Regions from separate parts of the Mesorhizobium sp. M0244 genome, predicted to be linked through region 2. Evidence: predicted binding sites of a transcription regulator. Region 2 holds the regulator's gene; each other region holds the start of a gene.
What was found. The regulator PhoB, encoded in region 2, activates phosphate uptake and scavenging genes when phosphate is short. The targets are predictions, from matches to a motif close to TGTCATNNANCTGTCAT.

Region 1: phnF (phosphonate metabolism transcriptional regulator PhnF) is a predicted target of PhoB. The motif match lies at 2,171-2,187, and genes of this name have one in related genera.
Region 3: NKJ08_RS25970 (ceramide glucosyltransferase) is a predicted target of PhoB. The motif match lies at 2,191-2,207, and genes of this name have one in related genera.

What each region holds. Positions count from the first base shown of each region.
Region 1 covers NZ_JAMYSE010000004.1:159,240-162,512, reverse strand. Annotated here, with positions in the region: gene NKJ08_RS05605 (ABC transporter permease) at 1-345, shown strand, start outside; gene NKJ08_RS05600 (zinc-binding alcohol dehydrogenase family protein) at 359-1,375, shown strand; gene phnF (phosphonate metabolism transcriptional regulator PhnF) at 1,394-2,137, opposite strand; gene phnG (phosphonate C-P lyase system protein PhnG) at 2,268-2,729, shown strand; gene phnH (phosphonate C-P lyase system protein PhnH) at 2,729-3,273, shown strand, end outside.
Region 2 covers NZ_JAMYSE010000002.1:131,406-134,678, reverse strand. Annotated here, with positions in the region: gene NKJ08_RS02960 (ROK family protein) at 279-1,523, shown strand; gene phoB (phosphate regulon transcriptional regulator PhoB) at 1,533-2,222, opposite strand; gene phoU (phosphate signaling complex protein PhoU) at 2,239-2,946, opposite strand; gene pstB (phosphate ABC transporter ATP-binding protein PstB) at 2,979-3,273, opposite strand, start outside.
Region 3 covers NZ_JAMYSE010000055.1:12,934-16,206, reverse strand. Annotated here, with positions in the region: gene NKJ08_RS25975 (O-succinylhomoserine sulfhydrylase) at 1-896, shown strand, start outside; gene NKJ08_RS25970 (ceramide glucosyltransferase) at 932-2,086, opposite strand; gene apaG (Co2+/Mg2+ efflux facilitator ApaG/CorD) at 2,315-2,707, shown strand; gene NKJ08_RS25960 (Hsp33 family molecular chaperone) at 2,714-3,273, opposite strand, start outside.

The sequences.
Region 1 (3,273 bases), on a different contig from region 2:
CTGTCAGGCGTCAACGTCCAGCGCACCATCTACATGGCCTACACGCTGTCGGGCCTATGCGCGGCCTTCGTCGGCGTGCTGCTCGCGTCGCGCATTGGCATCGGCAATCCGACGCAGGCCGAGGGCTGGGAATTGCAGGCGATCGCCTCCTCGGTGATCGGCGGCACCTCGCTGTTCGGCGCTGTCGGCTCCGTGCACGGGCCGCTGCTCGGCGCCTTCATCCTCGCCACCATCAACAACGGCGCCAATCTCTTGAACGTCAACGCCTTCTGGCAGCGCATCATCACCGGCGTGCTGATCATCGTCATCGTCTATTTCGACGGCCTGCGCCGACGCGGCAAATAAACTGGATTGAAGCATGAAAGCCGTCATCTGCCGCTCGCCCGGCGACCTTGTCCTTGAAGATCGGCCGGCGCCGGCCGCGCCGCCCTCCGGCTGGGCGCTGGTCGCGGTCAGCCATGTCGGCATCTGTGGCACCGACTATCACATCTTCGAAGGCAAGCATCCGTTCCTCGCCTATCCCCGCATCATGGGCCACGAAGTCTCGGGAACCGTGATCGAGGCTGGCGAAGGCGTCGACCTCGCAATCGGCGAGCCGGTGATCGTCAATCCCTACCTCGCTTGCGGCCAATGCATCGCCTGCCGGCAAGGCAAGCCGAATTGCTGCGTGAAGATCGAGGTGCTCGGCGTCCACCGCGACGGCGCCATGTGCGAGCAGATCCTGGTGCCGGCGCAAAATCTTTATCCGGCAAACGGCCTGTCGCTGGCCGATGCCGCCGCCGTCGAATTCCTGGCGATCGGCGCCCATGCAGTACGGCGCTCGCTGGCTCAATCCGGCGCACGCACCCTGGTCATAGGCGCGGGCCCGATCGGGCTCGGCACGGCGCTGTTTGCCCGCATCGCCGGGCTCGATGTGACACTGCTCGACATGAGTACGGAGAGGCTGGGTTTTGCCGAAAGCGAACTCGGCTTCGCGACGCACGACGGCTCGCAGGGAGCTGCCCCCGAACTGGTCCGACAGGCGACCGGCGGCGATGGTTTTGACGCGGTGTTCGACGCCACCGGCAGCACCCGATCGGTGCAGTCGGCCTTCGCCCATGTCGCGCATGGCGGAACATTGGTGCTGGTTAGCGTCGTCAAGGACGACATCAGCTTTTCCGACCCTGAATTCCATAAGCGGGAAATGATGCTGATCGGCAGCCGCAACGCCCTGCGTGCCGATTTCGACCATGTCGCCGCCTCGATCCGCAACGGCGCGGTGCCGCTGGCAAAGCTCGTCACGCACCGCACGACGCTTGGCGAGACGCCGCGCGACCTCGCCCGCTGGGCGCATGAGAAATCCGGGTTGATCAAGGCGGTCATCCAGGCCGGGTGATGCCGAAGCTGGCGCGCCTCAGAGAGCCGAAAGTTTCAGCTCGACGCGCTCCGCTGGGAACCGCGTTTCGGCAAACTGGATCGGCTTTCCGTCCGGCGTGACGTTGACGGCGACCGTGACCAGCACGATGGCCCCTGGCTGGAGGTCGAGGTCGGCAAGATCGGCGGCATCCGCATGGCGCGCCGACAGCACCGTCGACTGCCGGAGATAGTCGCTGACGCCGAAGCGCTGGAGCGATGCGGTGATGGATCCGGTCTCCGCCATGACGGCATCGATGCCGGCAAAGCGCTTGGCGTCGAACCAGCCGGTGGCCCGTGACACCGCCTGTCCGTCGGCTTCACCGCGCGTCTCCAGGCGAATGACGTCGGACCCTTTGGCAAGGCCCAACCCTTCGGCGACGCGCCGGCTGGCCGGCTCGACCGCCGACGCCAGCAAGACGCTCCTGCGCTCCGACGCCTGGCCCTGCAGGCCTTCGGAAAAGCGCGTGCGCGTGCCGATCGGATAGGACAGCCGCCTGCGCGACAGCACGAAAGTGCCACGCCCCTGCTCTGCCTTGAGCACACCCTCCTGCACCAACGCCGCGATGGCGCTGCGCACCGTGTGGCGGTTGACGCCATAGCGCTCGGCTAGCACGATCTCCGGCGGCAGTGCCGCGTTCTCGGGAAAATCCCCGATAGCGATCGAACGCAGGATCTGGTCGGCGATCTGGCGCCACAGTGCAACACCGCTGCGCCGCTCGATGCTGTTGGCATGCCCGATCATTCCCGCCCCCAACTTTGCGCCCACTTTGGCTCTTGTCACTCACCCGTCATGGACACGCGCTAGATAACGGGTATAATTTGTATAGTTGTCTATATCAATAGACAAATTAAGCGCACAAGGAGCACCGGCCATGCGGGGACAGGAAGCGCGAGAGCAGGCCGAGCGCAAAGCCGCCATGGCGACACTGGCACAAGCCCCCGGCGACGATATCGTCCGTCTCTGGAATGAGTCCGGCCTGCCTTCCCAGGCGGAGCTTTTGCGTGGTCCCGAAACCGGCCTGGTTACGGTGCGCGGTCGCATTGGCGGTGGCGGTGCGCCCTTCAATGTCGGCGAGGCGACGGTCACCCGCGCCACGGTGCGGCTTGCGTCCGGGCAGGTCGGCCACTGCTACGCACTCGGCCGCGACAAGCAAAAGGCAAGGCTGGCAGCGATTGCCGACGCGCTCTGGCAGGACCCCGCCCACCGTAACGCAGTCGAGACCAGGATCGTCGCCCCCTTGCAGGCCGCACTGACCAAGGCGCGTGAACAGCGCCGCGCCGAGACGGCGGCGACCAAGGTCGACTTCTTCACCATGGTACGCGGAGAAGACTGATGGACGCAGCCGTGCAATCGATCGAAGGCGGTTTCGCCGATCCGGTCTTCAACGCGCAGACGGTGTTCCGCGCCGTCATGGACGCGATGGCACGGCCGGGCAGCGTGCAGCCCCTGCCGGTCCTTGCCCACCCTCCGGCGCCGCTGTCGGCCACCGCCGGCGCCATAGCCCTGGCGCTGTGCGACAACGACACGCCGCTCTGGCTCGACCCGGCTTTGCAGGCCTCGCCCGCTATCAAATCCTGGCTCGGCTTCCATACCGGCGCGCCACTGGCCAACACGCCGGCCGACGCACATTTCGCGCTGATCGCCTCGCCGGCCGAGATGATGGCGCTCGACGGCTTTTCGCAAGGCACCCAGGACTATCCGGACCGTTCCACGACGCTGATCCTCGAGGTCAGCGATCTCGTCTCCGGCGCTCCGCTATTGCTCGAAGGCCCCGGCATCGAACGGACGGCGACGATCGCGCCGGCACGGATGCCGCGTCATTTCGTCGAGCAGTGGAAGCAGAATAACCAGCGCTTTCCGCGTGGCGTCGACATCAT
Region 2 (3,273 bases):
TCCCTGCGCCGCGTACGGCGTGACCAATTGGCCCAAAGACCAGCTAGAGGCGTTAATTTTTTCGAGCCTCGAAAAAATACTGACCCGATCTCCGGCTGCTGTCAACATCGATTCTGATGGATTTTGATGACTCTCCGAGTTTTTTCGAGTGTCGGAATAAACGATGACAGCGCCGCCGGCATCTGACACTATTTGCCTGTATCTGACACTATTTGTCGGACATTACCGACGGCTTCCGGTTCATGAGCGGCCGCGGCAACCGGGAGGAAAGCAAAACGATGTCGGTCGGAATCCGCCATGACGATTTGCGCCGGCGCAACCGGGCGATGGTGATCTCGGCGGTGCGCCGGGCCAGCCAGCCGTCGCGTACGGAGATCGCTGCAACCACCGGCCTCAGCCATTCGACCATATCGGCGATCTCCTCCGACCTGATACGGGAAGGCATCCTCGCCGAGAGCAAGGCAAACGAGCCCGTTTCGTTGAAACGCGGTCGTCCGCAGGTCGGCCTCGCCCTCAACCCGGAAGCGGCGGCGGTGCTGACCGTGGTGTTGTCGCTGAATTTCCTGTCGGCCGCCATCATCGACTATGCGGGACAGGTGGTCGTCGAGGAACAGCGCCGGCTGGACACGCTGACCATGCCGCGCGACGAGCTGATCCGCGAATGCATGGCCATCGTCCGGCGCCGGCTGGAAGATCCAGACCTTGACGTCCGCAGTGTCGCCCGCATCGCCCTGGCGATTCAGGGAATTACCGACTCCCCTGCACGCGCCATGCTGTGGTCGCCGATCACGCCGCAGACGGACATCGCCTTTGCCGACATGCTGGAAGACGAATTCGGCATCCCGGCCACGGTGGAGAACGATTGCAATATGATGGCGGTGGCTTTGCGCTGGCGCGATCCGGATCGCTATCGCGACGACTTCATCGCCATCCTGCTTTCGCACGGCATCGGCATGGGGCTGGTGCTGAAGGGCGAGCTGTTCACCGGCACGCATTCCTCGGGCGGCGAGTTTGGCCACATGATCCATCGTCCAGGCGGCGCGCTCTGCCGTTGCGGGCGGCGCGGCTGCATCGAGGCCTATGCAGGCAATTACGCCATCTGGCGCAACGCTACGGGGATGAGCGAAGACAGCAAACCGGTCGCCGACGTCAGCGACGCCGACATGCGCGCGTTGGCGGCCCGGGCCCGCGAGAAGGATGGGCCGGAACGCGAGGCCTACCGCAGGGCCGGCGAAGCGCTGGGTTTCGGTCTCGGCTCGTTGTTCGCGCTGATCGATCCAGCACCGGTCGCGATGGTCGGCGTCAGTGCCGCCGCCTTCGATCTGATCGAGCCGGCCTTGCGCAAGGCCATCGCCCAGACCGCCGGTGGCCAGCATTCGAGCTCGATCTCCTTCGACACCGAGCCGAACGAATTGCCGCTGATCCGCGAAGGCTGCGCGATGCGGGCGTTAAGCTTCGTCGACCAGGAGATTTTCGCGCCGGGCGCGCAAATGAGGCCCGGCATCAGAAAGAACGTAGCCTGACCAGGCAGGTCAATCTTCCCTGATCGCATAGCCGGCACCGCGGATGGTGCGGATGACATCCGGCATGCGGCCGTTATTGACGGCTTTGCGCAGCCGCCCGACATGCACGTCGACGGTGCGTTCGTCGATGTAGATCGTCTCGCCCCAGACATTATCGAGCAACTGGCTGCGCGAGAAGACGCGGCCGGGATGCCGCATCATGAATTCGAGCAGCCGGAATTCGGTCGGCCCGAGCCGGATTTCGCTCTTCTTGCGATAGACCCTGTGCGATTCGCGATCGAGCACGATGTCGCCGACCTTCAGCACGCTGGACAGCACTTCCGGCTTGGCGCGGCGCAGCAGCGCCTTGACCCTGGCCATGAATTCCGGTGTCGAAAACGGTTTGACCAGATAGTCGTCGGCGCCGGTCGAAAGACCGCGCACCCGGTCGCTCTCCTCGCCGCGCGCGGTCAGCATGATGATCGGCAGCCGCTCGGTTTCGGGGCGCACCCGCAACCGTCGGCAGAGCTCGATGCCGGAAACCGCTGGTATCATCCAGTCGAGCACCAGAAGATCGGGCACATTCTCCTGCAAACGGATCTCGGCTTCGTCGCCGCGTGTCACCACCTCGACCTGGTAGCCTTCGGATTCGAGATTGTAGCGGAGCAGCACACCCAACGGCTCCTCGTCCTCCACCACCATTATGCGTGGTGCGATCATCGGCTGGGCACCCCCATCATGTCACCGGTGCGGACATTGTCGTTTCGTCCTGCTTCGGACGATTGACAGGCAATTGCTCGCCGGTCAGCACATAATACGCATTTTCGGCGATGTTGGTGACATGGTCGCCGATCCGCTCCAGATTCTTGGCGCAGAACAGCAGATGCGTGCAAGCGGTGATGTTGCGCGGGTCTTCCATCATGTACGTCAACAGCTCGCGGAACACGGACGTGTATTTGACGTCGATGCGCTCGTCGGCGGCGCGTAGCTTGGCCAGCGCGGCCGCATCGCCGGCAGCATACTCCTCGATGACGCCCTGCACCTGGATGAGCACCAGCTGCGCCATCGCATCGATGGAATGCGATAGGTCGCGCGGCGTGACGCTGAGGCCGACCGCACTCACACGCTTGGCGATATTCTTGGCAAGGTCGCCGATGCGTTCGAGGTCGCCGGCCATGCGGATCGCCCCGACGACATGGCGCAGATCGTGGGCCATCGGCTGGCGCTTGGCGATCAGGGTGATGGCGCGGTCGTCCAGTTCGCGTTGACGCGCATCCATGATGGCGTCGTCCGAAACAACGCGCTGCGCCAGCGCATTGTCGGAATTCAACAGGGCCTTGGTCGCCCCGCCGACCATCGAACCGGCGAGATCGGCCATGTCGCGGATCAGCTTGCTGATCTGCTCGAGATCCTCGTCGAAAGACGCGACTGTATGTTCGGCCATGATATTGTCCTCGTCTGCGTGATCGGCACCGCTCAGCCGAAGCGGCCGGTGATGTAGTCCTGCGTGCGCTTCTCGCGGGGCGACGTGAAGATCTTCTCGGTCCGGTCGAACTCGACCAGCTCACCCAGATACATGAAGGCAGTCTGGCGCGACACGCGCGCCGCCTGCTGCATGTTGTGAGTGACGATGACGATCGTGTAGTCGGCTTGCAATTCGTCGATCAGTTCCTCGATCTTGGCGGTCGACAGCGGGTCGAGGGCCGAGGCCGGTTCGTCGAGCAGAATGACTTCCGGCTTCACTGCCACGGTGCGGGCAATGCAGAGCCGC
Region 3 (3,273 bases), on a different contig from region 2:
GCGCCAAAGCGGGCGACCATATCGTGGCGGCGCGCGCACTGTTCGGCTCCTGCCGCTGGGTGGTCGAGACGCTGGCGCCGAAATACGGCATCGAGGCAACGCTGGTCGACGGCACCGACATCGCCAATTGGGAAAAAGCGGTCAAGCCCAACACCAAACTGTTCTTCCTGGAAAGCCCGACCAATCCGACGCTGGAGGTGGTCGACATCGCCGCCGTCGCGGCGCTTGCCAACTCGATCGGCGCCAGGCTGATCGTCGACAATGTCTTCGCGACGCCCTTGCAGCAAAAACCCTTGCAGCTCGGCGCCCACATCGTCGTCTATTCGGCCACGAAGCATATTGACGGCCAAGGGCGCTGCCTTGGCGGCGTTATCTTGTCGGACAAGAAATGGATCGACGAGAATCTGCATGACTATTTCCGCCACACCGGGCCCAGCCTCTCGCCCTTCAATGCCTGGACCCTGCTGAAAGGCCTGGAGACGCTGCCGCTGCGTGTGCGACAGCAGACGGAAAGTGCCGGCCGGATCGCGGACTTTCTCGCCGAGCGCCCGGAAATCGCCCGCGTCATCTATCCCGGCCGCGCCGACCACCCGCAAGCGGCCGTGGTCAAGAAGCAGATGTCGGGCGGCTCGACGCTGATCTGCCTCGATGTGAAGGGCGGCAAGCCGGCGGCCTTTGCCTTCCAGAACGCGCTCGACATCGTGCTGATTTCCAACAATCTCGGCGACGCCAAGAGCCTGATCACCCATCCCGCGACGACCACGCACAAGAACTTGACCGATGAGGCCCGCGCCGAGCTCGGCATCGGACCGGGCACGCTCAGGCTTTCCGTCGGCCTGGAAGATACCGACGATCTGCTCGAAGATATCGAACAAGCGCTGAGAGCTGCCGGATAAGGGGCTGACCGAACAGAGGTGAGCGGGACGTGCCCTCAGGCGCCGGACGGGGTCTCTTCCAGTTCCGCGACGGCCTTGGTTTGGATGGTCATCACGTTGCCGCGCCAGTCGACGGCGCTGCTCAGCCAGCCGCGCGCCCAAATGGCGGGAAGCATCACGTCCCGCGCCATCATCGCCGGGATGGTGCGCAGCGACAGGTGCCATCCCTTGGCTGAGGCCAGGGCGCATTCCGGCAGGTAGGCCGCGACCAGCACGGCAATGGCGGTGGCCGGTAGGCTGACGCCGGCATCCGCCGCCGCGATCAGCGCAAGCACCAGCGGCGGCGCCGCGCCGATCAGGATCTCGGGGGCGAAGAACAGCGCAAAGGTGACGCGGCGCAGGCGTGCCCAGCGGGCCTGCCGGGACCAGATCTCGCCCAACGTGCGCCGGGCGAGCGGCTGTTCGAAGGGCGAGGCGACAAGGTTGACGCGCAATCCGAGCCGGTTCACCAGCTTGGTCGCGGCGGCGTCCTCGGCGATCTCGGCGGCCAGCGCGCGGATGCCGCCATTGGCGTCGAGCATCGGCTTGTTCCACAACATGCTCTTGCCCTGGGCAAAGCCGAGACCGAGCGCCTCGCCGGCATATTGCCAGCGCGCCTGCAGCGGGTTGAGAAAGGCGCATTCGACCTCCCCCCAAAACCCGTCCGGTCGCGAGCCGATCGGCGTCGAGCAGACAAGGCCGGTATCGGGCCGCCATGCCGCCATCAGCTGCTGGACATAATCGCTCGGCATAAGCACGTTGGAATCGGCAAGGATGACCCAGCGATAATGCGCTGCTTCCCAACCCTTCACGCAATTGTTGAGTTTCGGATTGCCGCTGATGCGGTCGTCGCCGACAAGCAGCCGGGCGCGTATAGCTGGAAAACGCGCCATTGCGGCGGTGATCGGCTTGACCACCGGGTCGTCGGCATGGGCGACGCAGAAGATGAGTTCGTAGCGCGGCCAGTCGAGTGAGAAGGCGCGCTCCAGCGTCTCATCGGCAAACGGCTCGACGCCGCGCGCCGGGACGACGATCGATACCGGCGGCGCGTTGGCGGCGGGCGGTGCGATCCTGGCTGGTCGCTTCAGCTTCAGCGAAGCTAACAGGATGCTGGCGAGATTTGAAAGAAGGAGGGCTATGGAAAGGAGGGCGGCTGCGAACGTCGGTTCCATCGATATCTGGTCACTCCAGAAATGTCGGCCGCATGACGGCCGTTTTCAACAATTCGACAGAACGCTGAGTCGCCCGGCACAAGCCTGCACACCATCATTGTCGTGTGTCACTCAAATGACATTGTTTTTCGGCACCTGCGCTTGAGATCGGGCAAGGAGACGACGCGCATCGTTGACCAAACTGCGCTGAGCGTCGAAAATTCCGTCTACATGGCTTTGGAGCAGTTTATGTACAGTGCCGTCACCCGCAACATCGAAGTGCAGGTCAGGCCGTTCTATCTGGAGGATCACTCCGACCCGCCGCAAAACCGCTATGTCTGGGGCTACCAGGTGACCATCGACAATCAGTCGGACGAGTTCGTGCAGCTTCTGTCGCGCTACTGGCACATTACCGACGGCACCGGCAAGGTCGAGGAAGTGCGCGGCCCCGGGGTCGTCGGCGAGCAACCCGGACTCAACCCCGGCGACAGCTATCAGTATACGTCTGGATGCCCGCTCTCGACCCCGTCCGGCATCATGGTCGGGCACTACACAATGCGCAACAAGCGGGGCGAAACGTTCGACGTCGCCATCCCCGCCTTCTCGCTCGATTTGCCGGGCACGCGGCGCACCGTCAATTGACGGCCGTCATCCGGCCGCTGCAAACTCCGCCGGGTCGAAGTCATATTGTTTCGAGCAGAATTCGCAGGCGACGTGAATGCTGCCATCCTCGGTGCTGTCCCTGATCTCCTCGGCGGAAAAACCTTCGAGGATGCCGCGGATCTTCTCCCTCGAGCATGAGCACTGGTCGGCGACCGGCGCGCCGCCGAAGACGCGGACGCCATGCTCGTGGAACAGCCGGTAAAGCAGCCGCTCGGCACCGATCGTCGGATCGATCAGCTCGGTCGGTTCAATGGTACCAAGCAGCGCCAGCAGTTCCTGCCAGGAATTGTCGGTCGGGTCGTGAATTTCCTCACGCGGATCGCCATCGCCGCCGGGAAGGTCAGGCACGCGCATGCGCTCTGGCGACTGCGGCAGGAACTGTGCCAACAGGCCACCGGCGCGCCATTGCTCGCGGGCACCGCCGACGCCGGGCGTCAGAAGCTTGGCCACCGAAAGCCGAAGGTCGGTCGGAATCTGCTCCGACTGGCGGAAATAGGTCCGTGCGGCTTCCTCCAGTGTGACGCCGTCAAGCTGGACGATGCCCT